DNA from 2 places in the Kluyvera sp. 142486 genome. Region 1 is predicted to be linked to the other one. Evidence: predicted binding sites of a transcription regulator. Region 1 holds the regulator's gene; the other holds the start of a gene.

Region 1 (7,856 bases):
CCGGGTTCTGCAGGATGTCGACATAGGCAAAGCGCTCACCGCAGGCAGATAGTGCCTGAACGGCCTGGGCAGAGAAACCGCAGCTAGGCAGTTTCGGGGAACCTTTCATGTACAGCAGGATCGGGTTTTCAGCGATCTGGCGCTGAATTTTTTCAATTGTCTCGCTCATTATCTTGCTTCCTCAAACTTCTTTTTACGGCAGTAGTCTGACATTGTAACGTTTCAGACCCTGAACAGAAAATAACATTTTGTTCACGCTTTACTATTTTATCGTCTGAACCGTTAAGTTGCTTTATAAATATGAGTTTATCGGCAGGCTGATGAAAAGCTTGCTCATTATTTGACTCATTATGTATCAAATGATGTTTTTTTTTGCAGTTGCTAACGAAACAACGTTTTATCCATAAAAACACTATTAACATTTCGTGTTTTTATGGATTAGAATCGTTGGGTTTTGTAAACCATACCCAGGCAAGGACATTTGGCCTGCATCTTACTCAGAGGGTTGTTCAGTGGCGCAGATAAAAAAATGGTCGTTCACGCTCTGTGCATTGCTGTTTACATCGTTATCCTTCACGCCGTTGGCGCATGCTACAGGGCATGCCAAAACCCCAACGGCGCAAAAGTCGCTTCCTGTAAAAAGCAGTGAACGCAAGAAAAAGAACGCGGACAATAAATCTAACGCTAAGAAAAAATCCACTCCGGTTGCCGCTAAGAAGAAAACCACGCCAGCCGTAGCGAAGAAAGTCGCTCCAGCCGCCAGCAAATCAAAGACAGCCTCCGCTAAAACCCGCGCGAAAAACAGTGCAGTCAAAACCGCCAGCGTCACCACGACCTGCAAGGTTCGCAAAGGTCACAAGAAGGTCTGCACCACCAGCCCTGTCGAATCCAAACCGACGACCATCGCTGCCGCGCACAAAGTGCGGGTACAGAAAGTACAGAAGACGGCGATGAACAAGCTGATGGGCCAGTTAGGCAAGCCATATCGCTGGGGTGGCAACTCCCCACGCACCGGCTTCGACTGCAGTGGTCTGGTCTATTACGCATACAAAGATCTGGTCAACATCCGTATTCCACGTACCGCTAACGAAATGTACCACCTGCGCGATGCGCGCCCGGTTGAACGTGGTGAACTGGAAAGCGGCGATCTGGTCTTCTTCCGCACTCAGGGTCGCGGTACCGCCGATCACGTTGGCGTGTACGTCGGCAACGGCAAATTTATTCAGTCTCCTCGCACCGGCCAGGACATCCAGATAACGTCGCTGAGTGAAGACTATTGGGTCCGTCACTACGTCGGCGCCCGCCGCGTTGTGACACCAAAGACAATTCGTTAATCACTTACCCCGTTTGTTAATAAACGGGGTAAGCTTATCTTTTATCTCACCTTTTAATTTGCTACTCTATCCCTACTCAATGCATGGTTATTGAGTGTACAAATATAATAAAGGAGAGTAGCAATGTCGTTCGAATTACCTGCATTACCGTATGCCAAAGACGCTCTTGTTCCACACATTTCTGTGGAAACCCTGGAGTATCATTACGGCAAACACCACCAGACCTATGTCACTAACCTGAACAACCTGATCAAAGGTACGGCGTTTGAAGGCAAAACGCTGGAAGAGATCGTCCGTACCTCTGAAGGCGGCGTGTTCAACAACGCAGCGCAGGTCTGGAACCACACCTTCTACTGGAACTGCCTGGCACCTAATGCCGGTGGCGAACCAACTGGTGCCGTCGCTGATGCGATCGCTAAATCCTTTGGTTCCTTCGCTGAATTCAAAGCACAGTTCACCGATGCCGCAGTGAAAAACTTCGGTGCGGGCTGGACCTGGCTTGTGAAGAAGGCGGATGGTTCTCTGGCTATCGTTTCAACGTCTAACGCGGCAACCCCGCTGACCACCGATGCGAAACCACTGCTGACCGTTGACGTGTGGGAACACGCTTACTATATCGACTACCGCAATGCGCGTCCAAACTATCTGGAGCACTTCTGGGCTCTGGTGAACTGGGCGTTTGTGGCTGAAAATCTGGCAGCGTAAGCCAAAAAATAACCCGGCATCGCCACGCTCCGCCGGGTTATCTCGTATCACGCAGAAGGTCTCCCTTCTGCGTTTTTGTTTTTACTGGCTGGCCAGTGCCTCTTCACCACGGGAACGGCCGCTCAGGAATACCACCAGCAGCGCCAGCGCGGCAACCATCGCCCCCATAACCGGCACAAAGCTGTAACCCAGACCACCGGAGATCACCGCTCCGCCCGCGACAGCACCCAGTGCATTACCCAGGTTGAACGCCCCGATATTCACCGAGGAAGAAAGACCCGGCGCTTCGTGAGCCACGCGCATCACGCGCATTTGCAGCGGCGGCACCACCGCAAAGGTTGCAGCCCCCCACACCACCATACTGAATGCCGCGCCCACCTGCGTTTGCGCAAGGAACGGGATTGCCAGCATGATTGCCATCAGCAGCAGCAGGAAGCCTTTCAGCGTACCGCTTACCGAACGGTCGGCAAATTTACCGCCAAGGTAGTTACCGATAGAGAAGCCTACGCCAATCAGCACCAGCATCAGGGTAATAAAGGCTGGCGTGGCGTGAGTTATCGTCCGCAGCACCGGTGAAATATAGGTATAGAGCGTAAACATCGCCCCCGCGCCAAGCACGGTCGTCAGCAGTGCCGACAGCACCTGCGGGCGCACTAGCACTGAGAGTTCGCGCTTCACGTCCGGCTTTTCACCTGCCCCGCCCTTCGGCAGAGAGAACCACAGCCCCAGAATGGCAATAATGCCAAGCCCTGCCGTTGCCAGGAAAGACATCCGCCAGCCAATGGTTTCGCCAAGCCAGGTTGCCGCCGGCACGCCACCAATATTGGCAATGGTCAGCCCCATAAACATGGTTGCCACGGCGCTGGCCTGCTTATGCTTCGGCACCACGCTTGCAGCAACAACGGAGCCAAGGCCGAAGAATGCGCCGTGGTTAAGGCTGGTGATAATACGTGACAGCATCAGGGTGGTGTAGTCCGGCGCCATCGCCGAAAGCACGTTGCCGAGGGTAAAAATGGCCATCAGGAAGATCAGGGCGTTTCGACGGGCACGATGTGAAAGCAGCAGCGTCATCAGCGGCGCACCAACCATCACCCCTACGGCATAGGCGCTGATCAGCATCCCGGCTGCGGGAATGGAGACGTCCACACCTTTTGCAATCACCGGCAGGAGACCCATTGGGGAGAATTCGGTCGTCCCGATGCCAAAGGCCCCAATGGCTAACGCCAGTAAGGGAAAGTTAATTTTCATGCAAATGCTCCGGTTAGCCGCACGACAGACGCGGCATGTCGATAATGGGCAAAAGCATGACATCAATCACATAAAAACAGAAGTGTACAAAACAGCAAAAGATTATTGCTAAATGGGTAACAATCAGACAGGAGGGAGCGAGTGCCCCCTCGCAGAGGAATTAATGCAGTACAGCAGTCAAACCTGCGGCAACGATCAGCGCAAGGGTAATGACGGTGGTGGTGAGTGACATCTTAAGTTCGGTACTCATCAACTTTTCTCCTTTTTATCGCTACAGCAAAACTGAGCTAGCTCATTTTTACACAGTATTGCGCAAAAATCTTCACAGATTTAGCAGGATGTTTGTTTTTACTCTTCCACTTTGCGTCAGGATAAGTCAAAATTCGACGCTTATTTATAAGCGTACCGGCCATTGACCCCCTCCTGTCGTCCTGTATCGTTTTCCCGGCGAATCGCAATCCACAAAATTGCGTCAGGGTGTGTGAAGGCAAACGTTTTCCTTTCGATTTTATCAGGGGCAGGCCAGGGTCTGGAGTGAGATGGAATGGCAACTATTAAAGATGTAGCGAAGCGCGCAAACGTTTCCACTACAACCGTATCACATGTAATTAACAAAACGCGTTTTGTCGCCGAGGAGACGCGTGAAGCCGTCTGGGCGGCGATCAAAGAGTTGCACTACTCTCCGAGCGCCGTTGCCCGCAGCCTGAAGGTGAACCACACCAAATCGATTGGTTTGCTGGCAACCAGCAGCGAAGCGGCCTACTTTGCCGAAATTATCGAAGCCGTTGAGAAAAACTGCTTTGAGAAAGGTTATACCCTGATTCTGGGCAACGCCTGGAACAACCTGGAAAAACAGCGCGCCTACCTGTCGATGATGGCGCAAAAGCGCGTGGATGGCCTGCTGGTCATGTGCTCCGAATATCCGGAATCCCTGTTGACGATGCTCGAAGAGTACCGACACATCCCGATGGTGGTGATGGACTGGGGCGAAGCCAAAGCGGACTTCACCGACTCGGTTATCGATAACGCCTTTGAAGGCGGCTATATCGCCGGTCGTTACCTGATTGAGCGCGGTCATCGCGATATCGGCGTCATCCCTGGCCCACTAGAGCGCAACACCGGCGCAGGTCGTCTGGCGGGCTTTATGAAAGCGATGGAAGAAGCGCAGATCAACGTACCAAAGAACTGGATTGTGCAGGGCGACTTCGAGCCAGAATCGGGTTATCGCGCAATGCAGCAGATCCTGTCCCAGCAGCCGCGCCCTACCGCTATCTTCTGCGGTGGTGACATTATGGCGATGGGCGCACTGTGCGCCGCGGATGAGATGGGTCTGCGCGTGCCGCAGGACATTTCGCTGATCGGCTATGATAACGTGCGCAACTCACGTTTCTTCACCCCGGCGCTGACGACCATCCACCAGCCGAAAGATTCGCTTGGTGAGACGGCGTTTAACATGCTGATGGACCGTATCGTCAGCAAGCGAGAAACCTCGCAGTCGATTGAGGTGCATCCGCGCCTTATCGAACGTCGCTCCGTGGCCGACGGCCCGTTCCGCGACTATCGCCGCTAAGCGTTACCCACGGACACCCTACTCGGGTGTCCGCAGCCATTCCTCATTTAACGTCTCGCTATCCCCCAGATATTCCAGCAGCCAGCTTAACGCCGGCGACGCTTCGCTTTGCTGCCACGTCAGGCAACAGGCGGCATCCGGGAAGGGGTTCTCAAGCTGTAGCGCCACCCATGCCCCGCTATCCAGCCATGGCTGCGCCAGATGCCCCGGCACCATCGCCGCACAAAGCCCCGCCGAGATACAGGTTTCCGATGAGGCCCAGTCCGGCACCACCACTCGCTTCTGGTTATCGAGCAGCCAGGTCGTTCGCTTCGGTAACGATCGCGAGGTATCTTCACGCACCAGCGACGGCCAGTTGCGCAACACATCATCGCTGAGCGGGCCTTCCATCTGTGCCAGCGGATGGGTACTCGCCACCACGCAGTGCCAGTTGAGCATCCCCATATCGCGGAACGCGAAGCGACCACCGACCGGGATCGCCTGGGTGGCGCCAATCGCCAACTCTACGCGACCATCGGCCAGCGCATCCCAAACGCCGTTGAACACTTCCTGGTAAACAATCAACTCCACGTCGCTAAAGTGACGGTAGAAATCGACAATCAACTGCCGGGTTCGCTGCGGCTTCACGATATTATCGACGGCAATCGCCAACTGCCCTCGCCAGCCGTTGGCGATTTGCTGGCACTGCTGACGGGTGATCTGCATTTTTTTGATAACAGACCTGCCCTCTTTCAAAAACCAGGCTCCAGCCGGGGTAAGTTCAACGTCCCGATGACGACGTCCGAACAGCGGTACTGCCAACCATTCTTCAAGTTGACGCACCGTATAGCTGACCGCAGAAGGCACGCGATGAAGCTCCTGCGCCGCAGCGCTAAAGCTGCCGTTGCGCGCCACCGCATCAACCACCTCCAGAGAATATTCAGACCACATTTTATGCCTTCAAATATTTTGAATCCATGACTCAAATATTAGCGTTTCACAAGCCGTTATGCACTCTCTACACTCAGCGGCATCGTTTATTCATGATAAAAAGGGCGAAATTAATGCAACCTGGGAAAGGATTTTTAGTCTGGCTCGCGGGGCTGAGCGTATTGGGCTTTCTGGCTACCGATATGTATCTCCCCGCCTTTGCCGCCATTCAGGAAGACCTGCAGACGCCGGCATCAGCCGTAAGCGCAAGTCTCAGCCTGTTCCTGGCCGGTTTTGCCGTCGCGCAGCTCCTCTGGGGGCCGCTGTCAGATCGCTACGGTCGCAAGCCGATTCTGCTATCCGGGTTAACCATTTTCGCTATCGGCTGCATTGGCATGCTGTGGGTGCGCGATGGCACCACGCTGCTGGTGCTGCGCTTTGTTCAGGCCGTTGGCGTCTGCGCCGCGGCGGTGACCTGGCAGGCGATGGTGACCGATTACTATCCGGCCCAGCGTACCAACCGCATTTTTGCCACCATCATGCCGCTGGTTGGGCTCTCTCCGGCGCTCGCCCCGCTGCTGGGTAGCTGGCTGCTGGCGCACTTTGACTGGCAGGCCATCTTTGCCACGCTGTTTATCATTACCCTGGTGCTGATGCTTCCGGCGTTCCGCCTCAAGCCTGCGCACAAAAAAATCGCCACCAGCGAAGAAAAGCTGACCTTTATGCGCCTGCTGCGCAGTAAAGATTACCGCGGCAACGTGCTGATTTACGCTGCCTGCTCGGCGAGCTTCTTCGCCTGGCTGACCGGTTCGCCGTTTATCCTGCATGAGATGGGCTACAGCCCGACGGTGATTGGCCTGAGCTATGTGCCGCAAACCATCGCCTTCCTGATTGGCGGTTACGGCTGTCGCGCCGCGCTGCAAAAATGGCGTGGCGCTCAGATGCTGCCGTGGCTGCTGGTCATCTACGCGCTGAGCGTGGTGGGTACCTGGGCCGTGGGTCTGGCGGAAAACGCATCGTTAACCGCCCTGCTGATTCCGTTCTGCGTGATGGCCATTGCAAACGGGGCGATTTACCCAATCGTCGTCGCTCAGGCGCTGAAGCCCTTCCCACAGGCAACGGGCCGCGCCGCTGCATTGCAAAACACGCTGCAGTTAGGGCTGTGTTTCCTGGCAAGCCTTGCGGTATCCACGCTGATTGCCACGCCGCTGCTGACCACCACCAGCGTGATGCTGGTTACCGTGCTGCTCGCAGGCATCGGCTACTGGATGCAGTTAGCCGCTCGTCGCGCTGAACGTGAAATGGAACACGCCGCTTCTCACGCCTAAATATCACTCATATCAATATCTCAGAAAATGATTAGGACGCTAAGATTTTTAGTTGAATCAACAATCTTAGCGTCCTATACTGGATCCGCATCACATAAATAATATAGATTGAACTTATTAAGCGGGAGCAGGATAGCTTCCCGTTGAACCATGGATTGGCTTTCGGCAAGGGATTCTTCCCTTCCTCTGTGCTACGTCGGATAGCAGGCTCACGAATTTCGTGAGATTTCTCACAAACCCAAAAAAAGCGTCTACGCTGTTTTAAGGTTCTGATCATCAGGTCGGGATGGAGAAGCTATGAGCTCATCGTGTATAGAAGAAGTTAGTGTACCGGATGACGACTGGTATCGTATTGTCAGCGAGCTGCTAGGCCGCGCAGGCATTGAAGTAAACGGCAATGCTCCCTGCGATATACAAGTCAGAAATCCTCGGTTGTTTAAACGCGTGTTACAAGAAGGTTCGCTGGGACTTGGCGAAAGTTATATGGACGGTTGGTGGGAATGCGATCGTCTGGATATCTTCTTCGACAAGGTGCTACGCGCCGGATTAGAAACGCAACTCCCTCACCATATTAAAGACACGCTTCGCATTGCCGCTGCGCGTCTGTTTAATTTGCAAAGCCGCAAGCGTGCCTGGCAGGTCGGTAAAGAACATTACGACCTGGGTAACGATCTCTTTAGCCGCATGCTAGACCCCTATATGCAATACTCCTGCGGTTACTGGAAAGACGCCGAAACGCTTGAAGAGGCGCAGCAGGCCAAG
Region 2 (7,856 bases), on a different contig from region 1:
CAGCGCAGGGGGCCGGGGTGCGATGATTCAGCTGATTGGGAACGCATTCCTGCAGCACAATGTGGCGCAGTGCGTCCGGGTTGCCGGAATGCAGCCAGTACCAGCCGCCTGCAGCGGCGGCGATCACCAAAACCAACAAAGCTGCCAGCAGGTATTTTAAGCGCGTCATATTGTCTCCCCAAATCAAATCAAGGGGGAAGAGTAACGTAGTTTGATGACCAAAAGAAAACGCCCGGTAAAATCACCGGGCGTTAGAGGGAGATTAACGCTTACTAATCTGGTCGAAGGTTCCACCGTTAGAGAAGTGGTCTTTCTGCGCTTTAGTCCAGCCGCCGAACTCATCATCAATGGTGAAGAGCTTCAGTTTCGGGAACTCGCTTTCATACTTTTTCGCCACAGCCGGGTCACGTGGGCGATAGTAGTTCTTCGCCGCAATCTCCTGGCCTTCCGGCGAGTAGAGGTATTTCAGGTACGCTTCCGCTACCGCAGTGGTGCCTTTTTTCTCAGCCACTTTGTCGACCACAGAAACGGTCGGCTCGGCGAGGATCGATTCGCTTGGGGTAACGATTTCAAACTTGTCTTTACCCAACTCGTTCGTCGCCAGCAGCGCTTCGTTTTCCCAGGCAATCAGCACGTCGCCTATGCCGCGTTCTACGAAGGTGTTAGTCGAACCACGAGCGCCGGAGTCCAGCACTTCCACGTTCTTATACAGCGCCTTCACGAAGTCCTGCGCTTTGGCCTGATCGTTGTTGTTGTGGTGCAGGGCGTAGCCCCAGGCTGCCAGGTAGTTCCAGCGAGCGCCGCCGGAGCTTTTCGGGTTAGGAGTAATCACGGAAACGCCCGGTTTAATCAGGTCGTTCCAGTCGTGAATCTGTTTCGGGTTGCCTTTACGCACCAGGAACACGATGGTGGAGGTGTACGGCGCAGAGTTATCCGGCAGGCGTTTGATCCAGTTTTTGTCGATGCGGCCGCGCTCAGCAATGGCATCAACATCATAGGCCAGCGCCAGCGTGACTACGTCGGCATCAATACCGTTGATCACGGAAGTGGCCTGCTTACCAGAGCCGCCGTGCGACTGGCGGATCACTACGTTATCACCGGTCTCTTTTTTCCAGTGCGCGCTGAACGCCTTGTTGTATTGTTCGTACAATTCACGCGTCGGATCGTACGACACGTTGAGTAATTGGATGTCCTTAGCCAGTACGCTGGTAGTAGCCAGCAAAAGAGTTAACCCTACGCCCCACTTATTCATCGCCCGCTCTCTTATCTGTTGTGTTGTAATGAGGCTAGCCTGCCAGAAATCTAACCGATGATTAAAGAATAAAAAAAGATTGATTATGCAGTTTTGAAATATAAGCGGACACGCGAAATGCGCGTTTGCTCGAAATCACTCAGCGGGGGAGATAGAGGGGGAGGAACATCCCCAGGCCGTTAAAACTGCCCGGGGAGGAATGGAATCAGACTTCTTCCATGCGGCCGAGCAGCGCCTGCAGACGATCCTGCCAGCCGCTCTGCTGTTCTTTCAGCTGGTTGTTTTCACGCTCCAGCTCTTCACGGCTCTGGTGTGCAGACTGTACGTCCTGCGCCAGGGTGTTGTTCTTTTCTTTCAGCTCTTCGATTTCCATCTGCAACAGCGTGATGGTATCAATCGCCTGCTGAACTTTCGCTTCCAGTTTCTCAAACACTTCTAATGACATCGTCATAACCTCTCCTGATCTTGCAAGGCGTTGATATCGTCCCGGAACCCCGGCGACGCCTTAACGTAAATAAGCGCACGGCTTGCAGTCGATTGTATGGAGCGCCGTCGCGACTGTCCAGCGCCAGAGCCTGTAGATTGCGGTTGTCCGCAATTTTCGGTCTGGTCCTGGAGCGTTAGTGTCCTTTTCCATTAAATTGTTAAATGTTTAGCTAAGAGAATGTTTTCCTCCTCACATTTTTCGTTCCGATAATGTTCACTTATTGGCGCGAAAACGCTCATTTCATGACACGGCACACACATTTTGATTTCGATATTTCTCGTTTACACTCGTTAACGATAAATTAACACTATGCCTACAAGGCAACATGAGTGTTACGAACGCTTATGAACACAATAATCATCAATTAGTCTTTAGGATTCCGATTATGAGCCAGACATCAACCTTAAAAGGCCAGTGCATTGCCGAGTTTCTTGGTACCGGGTTGTTGATTTTCTTCGGCGTAGGGTGTGTTGCCGCGCTGAAAGTCGCGGGTGCGAGCTTCGGTCAGTGGGAAATCAGTATCATCTGGGGTCTGGGCGTGGCGATGGCCATTTACCTGACCGCGGGGGTTTCCGGTGCGCATCTTAACCCGGCCGTGACCATTGCACTTTGGCTGTTCGCCTGCTTCGACGGGCGTAAAGTCGTTCCGTTCATCGTGGCTCAGTTTGCCGGCGCGTTCTGCGCTGCCGCGCTGGTCTACGGGCTTTATTACAACCTTTTCCTCGACTTCGAACATACGCACAATATGGTGCGCGGTAGCGTCGAAAGTCTTGAACTGGCCGGTATTTTCTCGACTTACCCGAACCCACATATCAATTTTGTGCAGGCTTTCGCGGTAGAAATGGTGATTACCGCTATCCTGATGGGCGTAATCCTGGCACTCACCGACGACGGTAACGGTATTCCACGTGGGCCGCTGGCCCCGCTGCTGATTGGCCTGCTGATTGCGGTTATCGGCGCGTCCATGGGTCCACTGACCGGGTTTGCGATGAACCCAGCGCGTGACCTTGGACCGAAAACGTTCGCCTGGCTGGCAGGCTGGGGTGACGTCGCCTTCACCGGCGCCAAAGATATTCCTTACTTCCTGGTGCCGCTGTGTGCGCCAATAGTAGGTGCTGCGCTGGGTGCGTTCAGCTATCGCAAGCTGATTGGCCGTCACCTGCCATGCGACACCTGCGAGGTTGAAGAGCCGAAAGCGGCCTCCAGCCAGAACCAACAAAATGCTTCGCTGTAAACTGACTACGGAACGCTCATTATGACTGATAAAAAATATATCGTTGCGCTCGACCAGGGCACCACCAGCTCCCGCGCCGTCGTTATGGATCATGACGCCAACATCGTCAGCGTGTCACAGCGCGAATTCGAACAAATTTACCCTAAGCCAGGCTGGGTTGAGCATGACCCAATGGAGATCTGGGCAACCCAAAGCTCCACGCTGGTTGAAGTGCTGGCAAAAGCCGACATTAGCTCTGATCAGATTGCCGCTATCGGTATCACCAACCAGCGTGAAACCACCGTGGTGTGGGAGCGCGAAACCGGTAAGCCGATTTACAACGCCATCGTCTGGCAGTGCCGCCGCACCGCAGATATCTGCGAGCAGCTCAAGCGCGACGGTATGGAAGAGTATGTGCGCAAAGCCACCGGCCTGGTGGTGGACCCATACTTCTCCGGCACCAAAGTGAAGTGGATCCTCGACCACGTTGAGGGCTCCCGCGAGCGTGCGAAACGTGGCGAGCTGCTGTTTGGTACCGTTGATACCTGGCTTATCTGGAAAATGACCCAGGGCCGCGTCCACGTCACCGACTACACCAACGCCTCACGTACCATGCTGTTCAACATCAATACGCTGGAGTGGGACGACAAAATGCTGGACGCGCTGGATATCCCTCGCGCCATGCTGCCGGAAGTGCGCAAGTCTTCCGAAGTGTACGGTCAGACCAACATCGGCGGTAAAGGCGGTACCCGTATTCCAATCGCCGGGATTGCCGGTGACCAGCAGGCGGCGCTGTTCGGCCAGCTGTGCGTGAAAGAAGGGATGGCGAAAAACACCTACGGTACCGGCTGCTTTATGCTGATGAACACCGGTGAGAAAGCGGTGGCCTCCAGCCACGGCCTACTGACCACCATCGCCTGCGGCCCACGCGGCGAAGTGAACTATGCGCTGGAAGGTGCGGTGTTTATGGCGGGCGCATCCATTCAGTGGCTGCGCGATGAAATGAAGCTGATTAGCGACGCGTTCGACTCCGAGTACTTCGCCACCAAAGTGAAGGACACCAACGGCGTGTACGTGGTACCGGCCTTTACCGGCCTCGGCGCACCGTACTGGGACCCGTATGCGCGCGGTGCTATTTTCGGCCTGACCCGCGGCGTGAACTCGAACCACATTATTCGCGCTACGCTGGAATCCATCGCCTACCAGACCCGTGACGTGCTGGAAGCAATGCAGGCCGACTCCGGCATTCGTCTGCACGCCCTGCGTGTAGACGGCGGCGCGGTCGCCAACAACTTCCTGATGCAGTTCCAGTCCGACATTCTTGGCACTCGCGTTGAGCGTCCAGAAGTGCGTGAAGTCACAGCGCTCGGCGCGGCCTACCTGGCCGGGCTGGCGGTCGGCTTCTGGCAGAACCTGGATGAGCTGCAGGAGAAAGCGGTGATTGAGCGCGAGTTCCGTCCGGGGATTGAAACCACCGAACGTAACTACCGCTACAGCGGCTGGCAGAAAGCGGTGAAACGCGCGTTAGCGTGGGAAGATCACGAAGGGTAAGTATCGCACGGTATGCCCCCTCTCCCTTTTTAAGGGAGAGGGAACCGAACGGCATCCGTTTGTAGGCCTGATAAGCGTAGCGCCATCAGGCAAAAAAATGCCGGAGATTACCTCCGGCATTTTTATTTCAGCCAAATATCGGCAACATCAAATACAGCTTAATCACCAGCGCATTGACGATATCAATAAAGAACGCCCCCACCATCGGCACCACCAGAAACGCCATATGTGATGGCCCGAAACGCTCGGTAATCGCCTGCATATTGGCAATCGCCGTTGGCGTTGCGCCAAGGCCAAAGCCGCAGTGACCCGCCGCCAGCACCGCCGCATCGTAGTTTTTGCCCATCAAACGGTAGGTGACGAAAATGGCATACAGCCCCATCGCCACGGTCTGCACCGCCAGAATCACAATCATCGGCAGCGCCAGATCCGCCAGTTCCCACAGCTTGAGGCTCATCAGCGCCATCGCCAGGAACAGCGACAGGCTGACGTTACCTAAGACGGAAACCGCGCGATCAAAGACACGATAGAAGCCCATCAGCGCCAGGCCGTTGCTGAGGATCACCCCGACAAACAGCACGCAGACGAACGTTGGCAGCTCCAGCGCCGTATCAGCGAGCTGTTGCGCAATCACTTTACCCAGCGTCAAACAGATGGCGATAAGCGCAATGGTCTCAATCAGCACCAACGAGGTGATGCTGCGGCCCACGTCCGGCTTTTCGAACGCCGTCGGCACTTCCAGATCGTCCGGCGTACCGTCCGGTGATGACGAGTGTTTCACCAGATAGCGCGCCACCGGCCCGCCAATCAGGCCGCCGAGCACCAGCCCGAAGGTGGCACAGGCCATCGCCACTTCTGTCGCGTTTTCAAAGCCATAGCGTTCGATAAACAGCTTGCTCCACGCCGCCCCGGTGCCGTGTCCGCCGGAGAGGGTAATCGACCCCGCCAGCAGCCCCATCAGCGGGTCGAGCCCTAACAGCTTCGCCATACCGATGCCCAGTGCGTTTTGCAGCAGCAGCAGGCCAACGACCACAATCAGGAACGTCCCGACAACCTTGCCGCCCGAACGCAGGCTGGCGATATTGGCGTTAAGGCCGATAGTGGCGAAGAACGCCAGCATCAGCGGGTCCTTCAGGCTCATATCGAAGTCGATTTCCCAGCCCATGCTTTTTTTCAGCACCAGCAGCGCCAGCGCCACCAGCAGGCCGCCCGCAACGGGCTCGGGGATAGTGTATTTCTTAAGGAAGGGAACGCTCTGAACCAGTTTACGTCCTAGCAGCAACACCAGCGTTGCGGCAACGAGCGTCGATAAAGTATCGAGATGAAACATAAATGCAGCTCCTGACTAAACGCATGATTCATTCACACGCGACCAATTTCCCATGTCGTCCACGCCTCCTCATGAGACGTTGGTCCAAAGTGTAAGCAAGAAAGGTCGTTCAATGATAGAAAAACGTATTATTTGTCATCATTTTCGTTAACTTACCGGGTTAAACCCTCTCACTTTTCACGGTTATTTTCCGCAATAATTTGCCATCAGTGAAAGCAACCGTTTGCTTTTACCAACCAGTCCGCTAAAATCGCCACTTTTCCACCACGGGATTACCTCTGAGATGTCTTCTAACACACTCGATCAAGCCGATGCGCAACCGATTGCGCATACGCAAAACAGCGAATTAATCTATCGACTGGAAGATCGTCCGCCGCTGGCGCAGACGCTGTTTGCGGCGTTCCAGCATCTGCTGGCGATGTTTGTCGCGGTGATCACCCCCGCGCTGCTCATCTGTCAGGCGCTTGGCCTACCAGCCGAAGACACTCAGCACATCATCAGCATGTCGTTATTTGCCTCCGGCGTGGCGTCCATCATTCAGATTAAAGCCTGGGGTCCGGTGGGTTCCGGCCTGTTGTCGATTCAGGGCACCAGCTTCAACTTCGTCGCCCCGCTGATTATGGGCGGCACGGCGCTGAAAACTGGCGGCGCGGACGTGCCAACGATGATGGCGGCGCTGTTCGGCACCCTGATGCTGGCGAGCTGCACCGAGATGGTTATCTCCCGCGTACTGCACCTGGCGCGCCGCGTGATTACGCCGCTGGTCTCCGGCGTGGTGGTAATGATTATCGGCCTGTCGCTGATTCAGGTCGGCCTGACCTCCATCGGCGGTGGCTACGCGGCGATGGCAGACCACACCTTTGGCGCGCCAAAAAACCTGCTGCTGGCAGGGATCGTGCTGGCTATCATTATTCTGCTTAACCGCCAGCGTAACCCGTACCTGCGCATCGCCTCTTTGGTGATCGCCATGGCGGCAGGCTACCTGATGGCGTGGTTCCTCGGCATGCTGCCGGAGAACGCTGCTCCCGCGAACAGCAGCCTGATCACCATCCCGACGCCGCTGTACTACGGCTTAGGCATCGACTGGAGCCTGCTGCTGCCGCTGATGCTGGTGTTTATGATTACCTCGCTCGAGACCATTGGCGATATCACCGCCACCTCTGACGTTTCCGAGCAGCCGGTTTCCGGCCCGGTCTATATGAAGCGCCTGAAAGGCGGCGTGCTGGCAAACGGCCTGAACTCTTGCGTCTCAGCGGTGTTCAACACCTTCCCCAACTCCTGCTTCGGGCAGAACAACGGCGTGATTCAGCTGACCGGCGTTGCCAGCCGCTACGTGGGCTTTGTGGTGGCGCTGATGCTGATCGTGCTCGGCCTGTTCCCAGCGGTAAGCGGCTTTGTGCAGCATATCCCTGAGCCGGTGCTCGGCGGCGCAACGCTGGTGATGTTCGGGACCATCGCCGCTTCCGGCGTGCGTATCGTCTCCCGCGAGCCGCTGAACCGCCGTGCGATTCTGATTATCGCGCTGTCGCTGGCCGTCGGCCTGGGCGTTTCCCAGCAGCCGCAAATCCTGCAGTTTGCGCCGGACTGGCTGAAAAACCTGCTCTCCTCCGGCATCGCCGCCGGCGGTATCACCGCGATTATCCTCAACCTGGTCTTCCCGCCGGAAAAAGCGTAATCCCTCCGCGGCAGTGGTTTCGCCACTGCCGCTGACATCGAATAATACGATTCCCAGCTTGAGCATTGCATATAAATCATGCATAACAGGTTTATGTGCCATTCACAGGATGGAAGATCATGAAATTTCTTGGAAAGCTCATTATCTGGCTACTGATCGCCCTGTTAGTGGTGATCGTTGCCTTTTATTTTTTATTGCAAACGCGCTGGGGCGCCCGCCACGTTAGTCAGTGGCTGAGCGATAACACCGCCTATCACATTACGTTTGATGCGATGGACCATCGCTTCTCTTCGCCTTCACATATCCTGCTGAAAAACGTCACCTTTGGCCGCGACGGCAAGCCCGCGA

Evidence for each region. Region 1 encodes PurR, which represses purine synthesis genes. Its sites were predicted from a motif close to CANGCAAACGTTTGCNTG; they were not measured.
Region 2: ACLGE8_RS05680 (nucleobase:cation symporter-2 family protein) is a predicted target of PurR. The motif match lies at 6,046-6,063, and genes of this name have one in related genera.

What each region holds. Positions count from the first base shown of each region.
Region 1 covers NZ_JBKHUI010000001.1:302,838-310,693, forward strand. Annotated here, with positions in the region: gene ACLGE8_RS01500 (Grx4 family monothiol glutaredoxin) at 1-169, opposite strand, end outside; gene ACLGE8_RS01505 (C40 family peptidase) at 513-1,334, shown strand; gene sodB (superoxide dismutase [Fe]) at 1,458-2,039, shown strand; gene ACLGE8_RS01515 (MFS transporter) at 2,121-3,287, opposite strand; gene ACLGE8_RS01520 (YnhF family membrane protein) at 3,448-3,537, opposite strand; gene purR (HTH-type transcriptional repressor PurR) at 3,832-4,857, shown strand; gene punR (DNA-binding transcriptional activator PunR) at 4,876-5,787, opposite strand; gene punC (purine nucleoside transporter PunC) at 5,901-7,094, shown strand; gene cfa (cyclopropane fatty acyl phospholipid synthase) at 7,392-7,856, shown strand, end outside.
Region 2 covers NZ_JBKHUI010000003.1:329,706-337,561, forward strand. Annotated here, with positions in the region: gene ACLGE8_RS05650 (CDP-diacylglycerol diphosphatase) at 1-169, opposite strand, end outside; gene sbp (sulfate/thiosulfate ABC transporter substrate-binding protein Sbp) at 263-1,252, opposite strand; gene zapB (septal ring assembly protein ZapB) at 1,458-1,703, opposite strand; gene ACLGE8_RS05665 (MIP/aquaporin family protein) at 2,125-2,973, shown strand; gene glpK (glycerol kinase GlpK) at 2,995-4,503, shown strand; gene gltS (sodium/glutamate symporter) at 4,631-5,833, opposite strand; gene ACLGE8_RS05680 (nucleobase:cation symporter-2 family protein) at 6,117-7,508, shown strand; gene ACLGE8_RS05685 (AsmA family protein) at 7,628-7,856, shown strand, end outside.